3 regions of the Amycolatopsis ultiminotia genome follow, and region 3 is predicted to be linked to each of the others. Evidence: riboswitches for the same ligand, from Rfam matches in the RefSeq annotation. Region 3 holds a riboswitch; each other region holds the start of a gene.
What was found. Region 3 has a riboswitch for S-adenosylmethionine ahead of thrC (threonine synthase). Riboswitches for the same ligand answer to the same signal wherever they lie in the genome.

Region 1: linked by a shared signal. The riboswitch ahead of ABD793_RS35265 (methionine ABC transporter ATP-binding protein) and the one ahead of thrC (threonine synthase) in region 3 are both predicted to bind S-adenosylmethionine.
Region 2: linked by a shared signal. The riboswitch ahead of ABD793_RS29435 (aminotransferase class V-fold PLP-dependent enzyme) and the one ahead of thrC (threonine synthase) in region 3 are both predicted to bind S-adenosylmethionine.

What each region holds. Positions count from the first base shown of each region.
Region 1 is NZ_BAAAZN010000021.1:106,726-111,326, reverse strand. Features, by position in the region: gene ABD793_RS35275 (ABC-F family ATP-binding cassette domain-containing protein) at 1-172, opposite strand, end outside; gene ABD793_RS35270 (4-(cytidine 5'-diphospho)-2-C-methyl-D-erythritol kinase) at 216-1,184, opposite strand; gene ABD793_RS35265 (methionine ABC transporter ATP-binding protein) at 1,440-2,462, opposite strand; SAM riboswitch class I at 2,660-2,767, opposite strand; gene ABD793_RS35260 (hypothetical protein) at 2,961-3,203, opposite strand; gene ABD793_RS35255 (TetR/AcrR family transcriptional regulator) at 3,269-3,859, shown strand; gene rsmA (16S rRNA (adenine(1518)-N(6)/adenine(1519)-N(6))-dimethyltransferase RsmA) at 4,324-4,601, opposite strand, start outside.
Region 2 is NZ_BAAAZN010000015.1:33,277-37,877, reverse strand. Features, by position in the region: gene ABD793_RS29440 (potassium/proton antiporter) at 54-1,532, shown strand; SAM riboswitch class IV at 1,629-1,743, shown strand; gene ABD793_RS29435 (aminotransferase class V-fold PLP-dependent enzyme) at 1,782-3,113, shown strand; gene lspA (signal peptidase II) at 3,481-3,999, shown strand; gene ABD793_RS29425 (RluA family pseudouridine synthase) at 3,996-4,601, shown strand, end outside.
Region 3 is NZ_BAAAZN010000011.1:103,872-108,472, reverse strand. Features, by position in the region: gene rpsT (30S ribosomal protein S20) at 1-35, shown strand, start outside; gene holA (DNA polymerase III subunit delta) at 1,035-2,006, opposite strand; SAM riboswitch class I at 2,140-2,273, shown strand; gene thrC (threonine synthase) at 2,287-3,552, shown strand; gene ABD793_RS24485 (ComEC/Rec2 family competence protein) at 4,398-4,601, opposite strand, start outside.

The DNA.
Region 1 (4,601 bases), on a different contig from region 3:
AATCCGGCTCACTCAGTCCGGAAAGGACTTCCAGCAGCGTGGTCTTGCCGCCGCCGTTGAGGCCGACCACGCCGATCCGCTGCCCCTGCGCGATCCCGAGGGAGACCTTGTCCAGCAACGGCTTCACGCCGTAGGACTTGCTCACCGACTCCAGGTTGACCAGGTTGGCCATCCGATTCAGCCGATCCTTTCCACAGTGGACATGTACTTGCCGCTCACGCGTGCACCCGCGGCGGCGCGTTGCGCGGCGAATCGTCCCCGCCGACCACGCGGGCACCGGGGACCGGGCCGTGCGCGACCCGTACCGTGCGGCAGACCCCGGCACCGGAGAGTTCGGCGGCCACCTCGACCGCGGTTTCCGCGTCCGCGCACAGGAATGCACAGGTCGGCCCGGACCCGGACACGCATCCGGCGAGCGCGCCCGCGTTCACCCCGGCACGCAGCGTGCGGCGCAGGCCCGGCCGCAGCGATACGGCGGCGGCCTGCAGGTCGTTGCCGAGCAGCAGGGCGAGCTGCCGGGGATCGCCGGAGGCCAGCGCCTCCACCACGGGCGTGTGCGAACCGATCCGCGGCGGCTTGCCCTCGGCGCGCAGCCGATCGAGTTCGCCGAACACCTTCGGCGTGGCCAGTCCCTTCTCGTCGAACGCGAGCACCCAGTGGAAGACGTGCCGGGCCAGCACCGGTACGAGCTGCTCGCCGCGGCCGGTACCGAGCGCGGTCCCGCCGTAGAGCGCGAACGGCACGTCGCTGCCCAGCTTGCCCGCGATCGTGGCCAGCTCGTCCCGCGTCACGTCGAGCTTCCACAACGAGGCGAGCCCGACGAGCGTCGCCGCGGCGTCCGCGCTGCCGCCTGCCATGCCGCCCGCCATCGGAATGCCCTTGCGCAGCACGATCCGCAGGTTCGGATCCTCGGCGTCCGGCCGCCCGGCGTACCCGGCGAGCGCACACGCGGCCCGCCAGGCGAGGTTGGTGGCGTCGGTGGGCACCGTGCGCTCACCTTCGCCGTAGACCTCCAGCCCACGGTCTTCGGTGACCGCGACGGTCACCTCGTCGGTCAGCGACAACGCCTGGAACACAGTGACCAGCTCGTGAAACCCGTCCGCCCGCAGGTCCCCGACGGCCAGGTGCAGATTGACCTTGGCCGGAACCCGGACGGTGACTGGTGGAGGAACGACGGCGAGCACGCGTCCAGCCTACGTGCCCGGACGTCGGACTTCGGCACGCGAGCCCCATCCCCGCGGCACGGACGCCGAGAACCACCCGGGACACGTGTCCCAATATTTCGGACGCGTGGTAGCCGGTGTCGGGTGGACTGTCCGGACCTGCGCATCGTCCTGGGTCCACTGCGGTTCGTGACCACCGGCGAACCGGGCCGAATTGTCCGCGACACGACGAAAGCCGCCCGGATGACACCGGACGGCTTTCGCGGGCGGAACGGATCAGGCGGCCACGCTCTGCGGACCGCGGGCGAGCTGCGGCACGGACTGCGTCACGTGGGCGCCGCGGTCGGCGATCCACGACAGTGCAGCGTCCGCGCGGTCGCCGCGGACACCCACGCGGAAGCGGGCGACCGGGGTGTCGCCGATGCGGGTCAGACCGCCGCCGATGGTGGCGAGTTCGACGTCGAAGCGGGCGGCCGCTTCCGGCAGCAGTGCACCGACCGAGGCAAAACCGATCAGGACGATGTCCGCCGAGCTGTCGTACTTCGCGACCTGTGCACGGCTGGTCTCGATCGAAGGCAGCACGGCCTTGGCCGTCCAGCTCTCCGGCGACGCGATCAAGTCGAGCAGCGTGCCCCGCTCGACCACCGCGCCGTTGTCGAGCACGGCGACGTCGTCGCACACGCGGCGGACGACGCTCGGGTCCGGCGTCGTCACCAGCACCGTGACGCCGAGTTCCGCGCGGGCGCGGTCGAGCACGGCGAGCACCGCGCCGGCGTCTTCGGGGGCGATGCCCGCGGTCGGATCGTCGGCGAGCAGCACGGCCGGTCCCGCGGCGAGGGCCTTGGCCACGGCGACGCGGCGGAGCTGACCTTCGGTCAGTTCATCCGGCTTCTGCGCGGCCCGCGCGGTGAGACCGACCAGGTCGAGCAGCGAGCCGACCCGGCTACGCCGCTGCGGACCGTCGACACCCAGCTGCTCCAGCGGAGTGGCGATGTTGCCTGCGACGGTGCGCTCGGCCAGCAGATCCGGCTTTGTGCCGACGACACCGAGACGACGGCGGATCTCCCGCAGCCGCCTGCCGTCGAGGGTTCCGGTGTTGAGCCCGTCGAGCCGCACCACGCCACGGTCGGGGCGCTCCTGCAGCGCGATGCAGCGGGCGAGCGTGGACTTGCCGGAGCCCGCGGGGCCGACCACCCCGAACAGGGAGCCGGCCTGCACCTCGACGCTCACGTCACGCAGTGCGGCGACCCGATGGCCGTTGAACGGAAAGGACTTGGACACGTTTTCGACAATGATCACGAGAGAGCTCCAGGCAAGGGCGCCGCACCGTTTCCGGGCGCGCCGGGCGTCATCGAATTGCCGTCCACACAGGACGGTGCAAGAACTCGCGGAAAAAGCGGATCAGGCGATGGCCGTGGAACGCTGACAGGCACATACCGTGCGGCGACCTTCGTCGACGACGCGGCGGCGGGTCAGCAGGAGCGGGTGGGTGACCCTCTTCATCGGAAACAGCCTCCATCGGTCCTGGCGGTAGCACCTGCCCGCGGTGGGGGTGGTTGCTGCGACTTCGGCGAGCCAGGTCTCTCAGTCGCTCGGGATGGACTCATCGAGTAAAGCCGATCCCACTGGCTGAACGCAAGCACGTTGGTGCAGATCACACGAGTGGAGGCGGCCGAATGCCGGGACAACGCGTCCTGAATCCCGGGAGCGGGAAGTTCCGTCACCGAAGTGTTCCGCCGCGCGCTCGCGACCACCGCGCGGATCGCGCCGCGGCCCGTTGAACTCTCTTGTGGACAGTCAGGAATCGCTGTTCGACAGGGACTTCTTGCGCATTCCTTCGAGAACGACCACGGCCACCACCGAGACCACGAGCACGCCGACCGCCGCGAGGTAGCACCACGGTTGCCCGAGATAGTTCACGAAGGCGAGCCAACTCGGATTCCCGTCCCCGAACAACCGGGACAAAATCGGGGCTATCCCGGCTCGGATGCCCACCGTCGCCACCGCGATCTCCAGTACCCGGTACCAGACCTCGTTCATATCTTCTCCTTGTTGATACAACCGTATCAGATACACTTGTATCATAACTGGAACGGAGGCGGGGAGTGCCCCAGCGAGTGGACCACGACCAGCGGCGCCGCGTGATCGCCGAAGCCGTGTGGCGGATCGCCGCGGACCGGGGCTTGGATTCGGTGAGCATGCGCGAGGTGGCCACCGAGGCGGGCGTCTCGCTGCGGCTGGTGCAGTACTACTTCGAAACCAAGCACAACCTGCTCGTGCTGGCGTTGCGCTATCTGCACGACCACACCGAGCAACGGGCGCGGGAACGGATCGAGGCGCAGGCCGACCAGAGCGTGCGCGGCGTGCTGCGCGGCGTCCTCGCCGAACTGCTCCCGCTCGACCCGGAAACCGAGTTCGCGCTGCGGGTGCACACCGCCTACTTCAGCCGTTCGCACAGCGACCCGGAGCTGGCCAAGGTGTTCCTGCACGGCGACACACCGCTCGAAGACCTGGTCACCCACCTGCTGGAACAAGGCGAACTCGCACCGGGAGTCCAGCCACGGTTCGAGGCGAACCTGCTGGTCTCCGGGATCACCGGCCTCAGCTTCGACGTGCTGCACGAACGCCAGCGCTCCGCCGAGGTGCTCGCCACCCTCGACTACCACCTGGACCGGATCTTCGGCCCGGCCCGGTGAAGGGTTCCACCCGCGCCGGAACACCCGGTCACCGCGTTTCCGGATGCCGGCGAGTACCACAGCGAAGCGGAACACCGCAGACCACCACCAAAGCGACGAACCCAGCGCCCACCCGACGACCGACGCCGGAACCTGCGGAACCACCTTGCGCTACCACCGATGCGGAAAGCACCCTGTCCTACCGCCGGGCGCGGGAACCACCCAGACCTACCGGCGCGTGCGGAAACCACCCGAGCCTGCCACCGGGTGCGAAAACCACCCGGGCCTACCGCCGGGCGCGAAAACCACCCAGACCTACCGGCGCGTGCGAAAACCACCCTGTCCTACCGCCGGGCGCGGAAACCATCCGGGCCTACCGCCGGGCGCGAAAACCACCCGGGCCCATCCCCGTTCCGGCCCGACCACCCCACCCGGCGCGGTCGCTGGACCGTCTCGGTGCTGCGGAGTCCGGAGTCCGGAGTCCGTCAGAGGGTTGCGGCGGCGATCCGGGCGAAAGCATGCACGTCGAGCTGCTCGCCCCGGCTGCGCGGGTCGATCCCGGCGGCGGTCAGCAGGTCTCCGGCCTGTTCGGCGGAGCCGGCCCATCCGGCCAGTGCCGCCCGCAACGTCTTGCGGCGCTGGGAGAACGCGGCGTCGACGACGGCGAACAACCGGCGCCGGTCCACGCCGTCGACCGGATCGGTGCGCTCGAACGACACGAGCGCGGAATCGACGTTCGGCACCGGCCAGAAGACACTGCGCG
Region 2 (4,601 bases), on a different contig from region 3:
GGTGACCACCTCACTATCCTGAGTGCTGCGGATCGCGGGAGGGGGAGGCGGACATGGACCAACTTCCCGTGCTCCTCGGCATCGGCGGGGTGGTGCTGCTCTCGTCCGTGCTCGCAGTCCGGGTGTCCATGCGGCTCGGGTTCCCGTCCCTGCTGCTGTACCTCGGGATCGGCGTACTGCTCGGCGAAGCCGGCTTCGGCATCCACTTCGACAACCCCGCGCTCACCCAGTCGCTCGGTCTCGCCGCACTGGTGCTGATCCTCACCGAGGGCGGGCTCACCACCCGCTGGCAGTCGGTGAAAGCCTCGATGGGCCCCGGAATCCTGCTGTCCACTGTGGCGGTGGTGGTCAGCATCGCGGTGACCGGTGCGGCCCTGCACTGGCTGCTGGGCCTCGACTGGCGGCTCGCGCTGTTGTGGGGCGCGGTACTCGCCTCCACCGACGCCGCGGCGGTGTTTTCCGTGCTGCGTGCGGCAGGTGTCGGCCGCCGGCTGAGCGGCACGCTCGAACTGGAATCCGGGATCAACGACGCGCCCGCCTACATCGCGGTGGTGGTACTCGCGTCCGGGGAAGCCATCGACTGGTCGCTGCCGCTGGTGGTGATTTACGAACTGGCAGCCGGATTGGTCCTCGGTCTGGCCTTCGGCTGGCTGGGCACGCAGGCACTGCGGCGGGCCGCGCTGCCCGCCACCGGTCTGTACCCGCTCGCCACGGTGGCGGTCTGCGTGCTCGCCTATTCCTCGGGCCAGCTCGCGCACGCCTCCGGGCTGCTGGCCACTTACGTCGCCGGGCTGGTGCTCGGCAACTCGAAGCTGCCGCACCGCGCGGACACGCGATCGTTCGCCGAAGGGCTGGGCTGGCTCGCCCAGATCGGCCTGTTCGTGCTGCTCGGGCTGTTCGCGTCGCCGTACCGGCTGCTCGAGGCGCTGGTGCCGGGCCTGGTCGCGGCCGCGGTGGTGCTGCTGCTCGCCCGGCCGCTGTCGGTGCTGCTGTCCCTGCTGCCGTTCCGGATCCGCTGGCGGGACCAGGTTTTCCTGTCCTGGGCCGGACTGCGTGGTGCGGTGCCGATCGTGCTCGCGATGATCCCGCTGTCGGAGGGGGTGCCGGGCGCGCAGCGGCTGGTGGACGCGGTGTTCGTGCTCGTCATCGTGCTCACCCTGCTGCAGGGCTCGACGTTGGGCCGGCTCGCGCGGCTGCTGCGGCTGGACGGGTCGACCGAGGCGCAGGAGATCGAGGTCGACGCGGCGCCGCTGGACGAGCTCGGCGCCGAGCTGCTGCAGGTGCGGATCCAGAAGGGCTCGAAGCTGCACGGCGTGTACCTTTCCGAGCTGCGGCTGCCCCCGGGAGCGGCGGTGAGCCTGGTGGTCCGGGACGGATCCGGGTTCACGCCGCAGAAGACGAGCAGGCTGCAGGAAAACGATCACCTGCTCGTGGTCACCACGCAGCTCGTGCGCGAAGCCGTGGAGCAGCGCATCCGGGCCGTGGACCGGGCCGGGCGGCTTGCTCGCTGGCGCGGGGAATCCGGCCGCTGACCAAGGTGTCCACTATGGACACACGGGGTGACGGCCGTCTCAGATCACGGGACGGGACTGGTCTCGTGCGGCGGTGGTCGGTTATGGTCTTGCTCAGGTCATGAGTGCCAGCGCGAAGCCCCGGCTTGCTGGCCGGCAACCCTCCTACCGCGGTGGGGTGCCCCGGGTGAGGACCAGGCCGGTCGCGCAGTGCGGCGGGCAAGCGCGGGCCCCTCGCCGGGGACCCCCGGATGCCGAGGAGGCAGCGTCATGACTCTCGCACTCGACCGGTCCACGGAAACCCCCGTCACCGCCGTGCCCACCGTGGCCGGCGCCGCACTGCGGGTGCCGCTGGTCACCGGCGGCGACATCGGGTACGCCAACCTCGACCACGCGGCCAGCGCGCCGTGTCTGGACGCGGTCCGCTCCGCGGTCGACGAATTCCTGCCCTGGTACGCCAGCGTGCACCGGGGTGCGGGTTTCGCTTCGCAGGTTTCCACCAAGCTCTACGAGCGCACCCGTGCGGTGCTGCGCCGCTTCGTGGACGCCCGCAGCACCGACACCGTGCTGTTCACCCGCAACACCACCGACTCGTTCAACCTGCTGGCAAAAGCGCTGCCACGCAAGACTTCCGTGCTCGTCTTCGACACCGAGCACCACGCCGCGCTGTTGCCCTGGCGGGGCCCGAACGTGCGCCGGCTGCAGTTGCCGCGCACCCGGCTGGCCGCGGTGTCCGTTGTGGACGAAGCACTCGCGGCGTGCCCGCAGGGACCGCGGCTGGTGGTGGTCACCGGAGCGTCCAATGTGACCGGTGAGCTGCTCCCGGTCGCCGAAATCGCCGCGGTGGCCCGGAAACACGGCGCCAGGGTGGCGCTGGACGGCGCACAACTCGCCCCGCACCGGCGGATCTCGCTGCGCGAACTCGACGTGGACTACGTGGCGCTGTCCGGACACAAGCTCTACGCGCCGTTCGGTGCGGGTGCGCTGATCGGCCGCGGTGACTGGCTGCGCGCCGCGGAGCCCTACCTCGCCGGCGGCGGCGCGACGAAGCTGGTCACCGAGGAGGCCGTGGTCTGGAACTCCGGACCGGAGCGGCACGAAGCCGGCTCGCCGAACACCGTCGGCGTCTACGCACTGGGCGTGGCCTGCGAACAGCTGGCCGCGAACTGGGATGCGGTCGGCGAGCACGAGACCGAGCTGCTCGACCGGCTTCGCAAGGGGCTGGCCGGTCTGCCCGGCTGTGCGGAACTGCGGCTGTTCGACGCCCCGGTCGACCGCGTCGGCACGGTCAGCTTCGTCGTCGACGGCTTCGACCCGGGTTGGCTCGCTGCGGTGCTGTCGGCCGAGTACGGCATCGGTGTGCGCGACGGCGCCTTCTGCGCGCACGTTGCCACGCGGCGGCTCATCCGGGAGACCGGCGGTGAGGGGCAGCAGGCGGTGCGCGTGAGCCTCGGACTGGGCAGCACCGCCGAGCACGTGGACCGCCTCGTGCTCGCGCTGCGGCAGATCATCGCCCGCGGCGCCCGCTGGGAGTACACGAAGACCGACGGCCGCTGGACGCCGGTCGGCGACCCGCGCGAGCTGCCGCCGTTCTGCGCCTGACGGCAGTGCCGGGACCGGCCCGAACGCGGACGTGGACAATGGGGGCGTGAGCACCGAGCCCTCGTCCGAATCCGACGTCTCCGAGCCGGCCGTGTCCGACCGCGCCGTGCCCGACTCCGCTGTGTCCGATCGCGCGGTGCCCGACTCCGCTGTGTCCGATCGCGCGGTGCCCGACTCCGCGGAAGCCGGTCTCGCCGGGGCCGATCGTGCGGAGTCCGGCGCTGCGGGGACCGGCCGCTCAATGCCTGATCCCGCAGTGTCCGGTGCCGTGGCGCCCGGCCGCGCGGCGGCCGGGTCCGGCCACGGCAGGCAGCCCGCGGACCCGGCCGGGCAGGCGGGCGCCGAGCCCGGGGAGCCCGCGCCGAAGCTGCCCAAGCGCCGGGTGGGCCTGGTGTTCGCGGTCGCGGTGGTGCTGTGGGTGATCGACCTGGTGTCGAAGAACCTCGTGGCGGCCAACCTTGAGGGCAAGGAGCCGCTGCGTGTCCTCGGCGGCCTGATCTACCTGCAGGTGATCCGCAACCCCGGCGCCGCGTTCTCCATGGCCACCGGCATGACCTGGGTGCTCGCGCTGGTCGCGGCGGCCGTGGTGGTGGCGATCGTATGGCTGTCGCGGCGGCTGCGCTCGGTCGGCTGGGCGATCGGGCTCGGCCTGGTGCTCGCGGGCGCGCTCGGCAACCTGACCGACCGCATCTTCCGTGCGCCGGGCCCGCTGCGCGGCCACGTCATCGACTTCATCTCCGCCTTCGCGCCCAACGGCGAGGGCTTCGCGATCTTCAACATCGCCGACTCCTCGATCTGTGTCGGCGGTGCGCTGATCGTGCTGCTGTCCCTGCTCGGCAAGGACTACGACGGCACTTCCACCCGCACCAAAAAGGAGAGTGCGTGAACGCGCGCATGCTGCCCGTTCCGGACGGGCTCGACGGGATGCGCGTGGACGCCGGGCTGGCCAAGCTGCTCGGCCTGTCGCGCACCGTGGTGGCGGATCTGGCCGCGGCAGGCGAGGTGCTGCTCGACGGCCATCCCGCCGGGAAGTCCGACCGGCTGTCCGCGGGCGGCCTGCTCGAGGTGACGCTGCCGGAACCGGAGCGGCCGGTGGAGGTCGTCGCCGAGCCGGTCGAGGGCATGCGGATCGTGCACGAGGACGACGACCTCGTCGTGGTGTCCAAGCCGATCGGGGTCGCGGTGCACCCGAGCCCCGGCTGGACCGGGCCGACCGTCGTCGGCGGGCTCGCCGCGGCCGGGCTGCGGATCTCCACCTCCGGCGCGGCCGAACGCCAAGGCGTGGTGCACCGGCTCGACGCGGGCACCACGGGCGTGATGGTGGTGGCCAAGAGCGAGCGCGCGTACACCGTGCTCAAGCGGGCGTTCAAGGAACGCACCGTGGACAAGGGCTACCACGCCGTGGTGCAGGGACATCCGGATCCGACACGCGGCACCATCGACGCACCGATCGACCGGCATCCGCGGCACGACTACAAGTTCGCCGTT
Region 3 (4,601 bases):
AGTCGGCACTCGCGAAGCGCGCGAACCAGCTCTGAGCACACCCTCGGCAAAGGCCCGGTGACTTCGGTCACCGGGCCTTTGCCGTCTCCCGGGTCTTCCAGCCCGCGCACCACACCCCGCACGTGCCCCCGCTCCGTCTCCGCCTCCGTGACGCCTCCGCCTCCGTGACGCCTCCGCCTCCGTGACGCCTCCGCCTCCGCCTCCGCCTCCGTGACGCCAGCAAATCTCCAGCCGGCGCACGAACGGTCCGCTGAGTCCGCGATAGATACGCCGCCGGCGAGATCGCTCAGGCGAATCACCGCCACTCTCCGCGATGACCGACGACCGGACGCACCGCCCGCACCCGCCACGCGAGCACTCGCCAATCACCCTCGGTACCGGCAACCCGCTCCACCCACCAATGCCCCTCCGCGATGCCCGCCGCACCCGCCACCAGGTGCCTCCGGCACCTGCGCGCACCGCGCTCATCACCATCCACACCAGCGCCTGCCACCCCGGCCACCCCAGCACTCACCACACCGGTCACGAGGCCCCCTTTCGCACCAACACCCGTGCCAGGCGCCACCGACGCCAGCACTCACCACACCGGTCGCCAGGCGCCTTCCGCACCAGCGCCCGCCACACCGGTCACCAGGCCGCCCTCGGCACCAACACCCGCGCCAGGCGCCACCGACGCCAGCGCTCACCACACCGGTCGCCAGGCGCCTTCGACATCAACGCCCGCCACACCGGTCACCGGGCGCCTTCGACACCGGTGGCCACTACACCCGTCACCGTCCGCACCAGCGCTCGCCACATCGGGCCCGGTGTGAGCTTCGATGATCACCGTCCGCACCGAAGCCGACTGTATGCCTCGCCGGGCGTTGTCGATACCTGTGCGCGGGTGTTCGCGGTCGGTTCGGCGACGGCGTCGGCGAGTCGGGCCAGATACGTCGCGCTCTCAGTGCCGGCGGGGCCGCGTCACGTTCGCCGCTCTCGGCGTTGGCCGGTCACGCCGCCTCGGCGACCCTGTGCGGCCGGTGGCGGGGCAGGGCTCAGCGGTCGCCCTTGGCGGTGACCACCTCGGACACGGCTCGTTCCAGGGCGTAGTCCGCGTCGGCGGCGGCGCCCTTCACTTCGGCGTTCAGCCTGGCCACCACGCGCATCGCGACGGCGAGGCCGTCCTGGCCCCAACCGCGCGCCTGGCCCTGTGCCTTCCGGATTTTCCACGGTGGCATGCCCAGCTCGCCTGCCATCTGGTTCGGATTGCCGCGACCGGCCGCGGAGACCCGGGCGATGGTGCGCACCGCGTCGGCCAGTGCATCGGCCACCAGCACGTGCGGAACGCCCAGCTGCATGGCCCAGCGCAGCGATTCCAGTGCCGCCGCCCGGTCGCCTGCCACCGCCTTCTCCGCCACGGCGAATCCGGTCACATCCGCACGTCCGGTGTGGTAACGCCGCACTGCCTGTTCGTCGACCGCGCCGCCGGTGTCTGCGACCAGCTGGGCCGCCGCCGACGACAGTTCACGCAGATCGGAGCCGACGGAGTCGAGCAACGCCACTACCCCGGCCGCGTCGATTTTGCCACCCGCGCGGCGGACTTCGTTGCGCACGAACGATTCCCGCTCGGCCGGTTTGCCGAGCTTGAGGCATTCGGTGATCTCCGCGCCCGCTTTCTTCAGCGCGCCCGGCAACGCCTTGGCCGCCTTGCTGCGCCCCCCGCCGCTGTGCACGACCACCAGCACCACCCCGTCGGCCGGCGCCTTCAGATAACCGAGCACGGCGTCGGACAGATCCTGCGAGATGTCCTGTGCGGACTCCAGCACGATCACCCGTCCTTCGGCGAACAGCGAGGGGCTCACCATCTCGGCCAGCTCGGGCGGTGTGAGTTCGGACACGCGCACGCGGGTGAGGTCGGCCGTCGGGTCCACGGCCCGCGCGGCGTCCAGTGCGCCGCGCACAGCTCGTTCGATGAGCAGTTCTTCCTCGCCCGTGACGAGGTGCAGCGGCGCGGGTGCGGTGGTCACCCGGCCATCCTCTCACCCGGACGCCGGAGCGCCCGCTCCGGTGATCTGGCCCGCCTCCATGGCACGAACTGATCGCCATGTCGTACGGTGTAGCCGAGGCAGCGCCCACGGCGGCGCGCCGACAACCGAATACCGCTCATCCAGAGGGGCAGAGGGAACGGCCCGACGAAGCCCCGGCAACCGGCGTACAGCCCGTCACTCCGCGATCGCGGAGTAGCTGACGATCACGGTGCCAATTCCGGCCCGCTCCCGCGGGGCAGATGAGGAAAGGAACCTCGCGATGACTGCAGCCCTCGGCACGACCTCCACCAGCAAGACCCTCGACCTCGGACCGGCCGTCGAACTGGTGTCGAAGGAAGAAGGGCACCGGCAGCCGCTCGCCCCGGAGTTCGTCTCCGCCGAGGACTTGTCGCCACTCGAGGTCGCCTACGACTTCGGCCGCGTGCGCCGCGAGGACATCGAGGCAGGCCCGAACAACATCTGGCGCTACAAGAAACTCCTTCCCGTTCCCTCGACGGTCGAGCAGACCCCGAACACCGAACCCGGCGGCACCCGGCTGGTGCGCGCCGATCGGCTCGCCAAGGCTCTCGGTGTCAAGCGCGTGTGGGTCAAGGACGACACCGGCAACCCCACGCATTCGTTCAAGGACCGCGTGGTCGCCGTGGCGCTGGCGGCCGCCCGCGAGTTCGGGTTCGAGGTCCTCGCGTGTCCCTCGACCGGCAACCTTGCCAACGCGACGGCCGCCGCGGCGGCCCGCGCCGGCTGGCGGTCGGTCGTGCTGATCCCGAAGAGCCTCGAACGTGCCAAGATCCTCACCACTGCGGTCTACGACGGCGACCTGGTCGCGGTCGACGGCAACTACGACGACGTGAACCGGCTCGCCACCGAACTGGCTGGCGAGCACCCGAAGTGGGCGTTCGTGAACGTCAACGTCCGCCCCTACTACTCCGAGGGCTCGAAGACCCTCGCCTTCGAGGTCGCCGAGCAGCTCGGCTGGCGGCTGCCCGAACAGATCGTGGTCCCGATCGCCTCCGGCTCGCAGCTGACCAAGGTGGACAAGGGTTTCCGCGAACTCGGCCAGCTCGGCCTCGTGGACGCCAGCCCGTACAAGGTGTTCGGCGCACAGGCCACCGGCTGTTCCCCGGTGTCGACGGCGTTCCGCAACGGACACGACGTGGTCCAGCCGGTGAAACCGGACACCATCGCCCGCTCGCTCGCGATCGGCAACCCGGCCGACGGCCCCTACGTGCTCGACGTGGTCAACCGCACCGGCGGTGCGATCGAGGACGTGACCGACGAGGAGGTCGTGGAGGGCATCCGGCTGCTCGCCCGCACCGAAGGCATCTTCACCGAAACGGCGGGCGGCGTCACTGTCGCCACCGCGAAGAAGCTCGTCGAAGCAGGCAAACTCGACCCGGACGCGGAGACCGTGCTCCTCATCACCGGTGACGGCCTCAAGACCCTCGACGCGGTGGAGAACCACGTCGGCCCGAAGGCGACGGTGCCACCGTCCGCCGAAGCCGTGGCCAAGGCACTCGGCTACTGACCCTTCGACAGCCCCCCTTTCGCAAGATGTCCGGACACACAAGGTCTTGCCGTCCGAGACGGTCGTGAACCGTCCGGGACGTTCGTGGGGCCCGAATTCGGGCCCCACGAACGTTGCCGACGAGGCGTCCCCCGCACGGCAGCGCGGTCGAAGGCACGACAGCCCAGGCGTTGCGCCACATCCGGCGGAACCGCTCGCGACACACCACGAGCCAGCTCCCCCGACTGTCCGCCGAAGCGGGAATCCCGACGGTCAGCAACTAGCTCACCGGGCACCGGCACGGACAGACGCTGAGGACGTCGCGCCCGCCAGCCCGAGGCAGGTGTATGGGCGACGCCGAACTCGCACCCACCAGCGCGTCCCGGGCCAACGTGGGCGGAATGGCTTCCGCGTCCGCCACCACGAGCCGGCCGGCGTGAACGATGCCGGCCTCACAGCCACCAGCGCGCCAGACCGACCAAGGCGCCGTGACTCCCGCGCCCGTCAGCACGCACCGGGCCAGCCGGAGCGACGTGCATCTCACGCTCGCCAGCACCAGGTCAGTTTGGGCGAGGAGACTACCCAGTCCGTCGGCATGCACCGACCGGCCCGGCGACGTCTATCTCGCGCCACAGCATGACCCGGGCCAGTCTCGGACCGGCGGACGTCATCCACCAGCTCGAGCCAGACCAGCTCGCCGCCGGGACGGTCCGTGGCCATGCCGCGGCGACGGACCTCCTCGCTGCAGCTGTGCGGTCACGGTCGCCGCTGGCCTGTTCTTCGCGCGCTCCAGGTGCAGCAACTCAGCCAGGTGGTCGCGTTCGGATCCAGCGCGCCGAGTCCGGGCAGCGCATCCGGCTCAGGCACTAATGTGGCGGCCCCCGCGGTTCTCCGCGGCGCGCAACTGCCGGTCCGCCATCCCCGGGCAGCACGGCGGTGTCGCCGTCGAGATCGGTTCGGGTGACCAGCGCACCCAACGTCCCCAGGACGTCCACTGTGGACTTGCTCGGATGCCCGTACACGTTGCCTTCGCCGACGCTGATCAACGCGGCCCGTGGGCGCACTGCGGA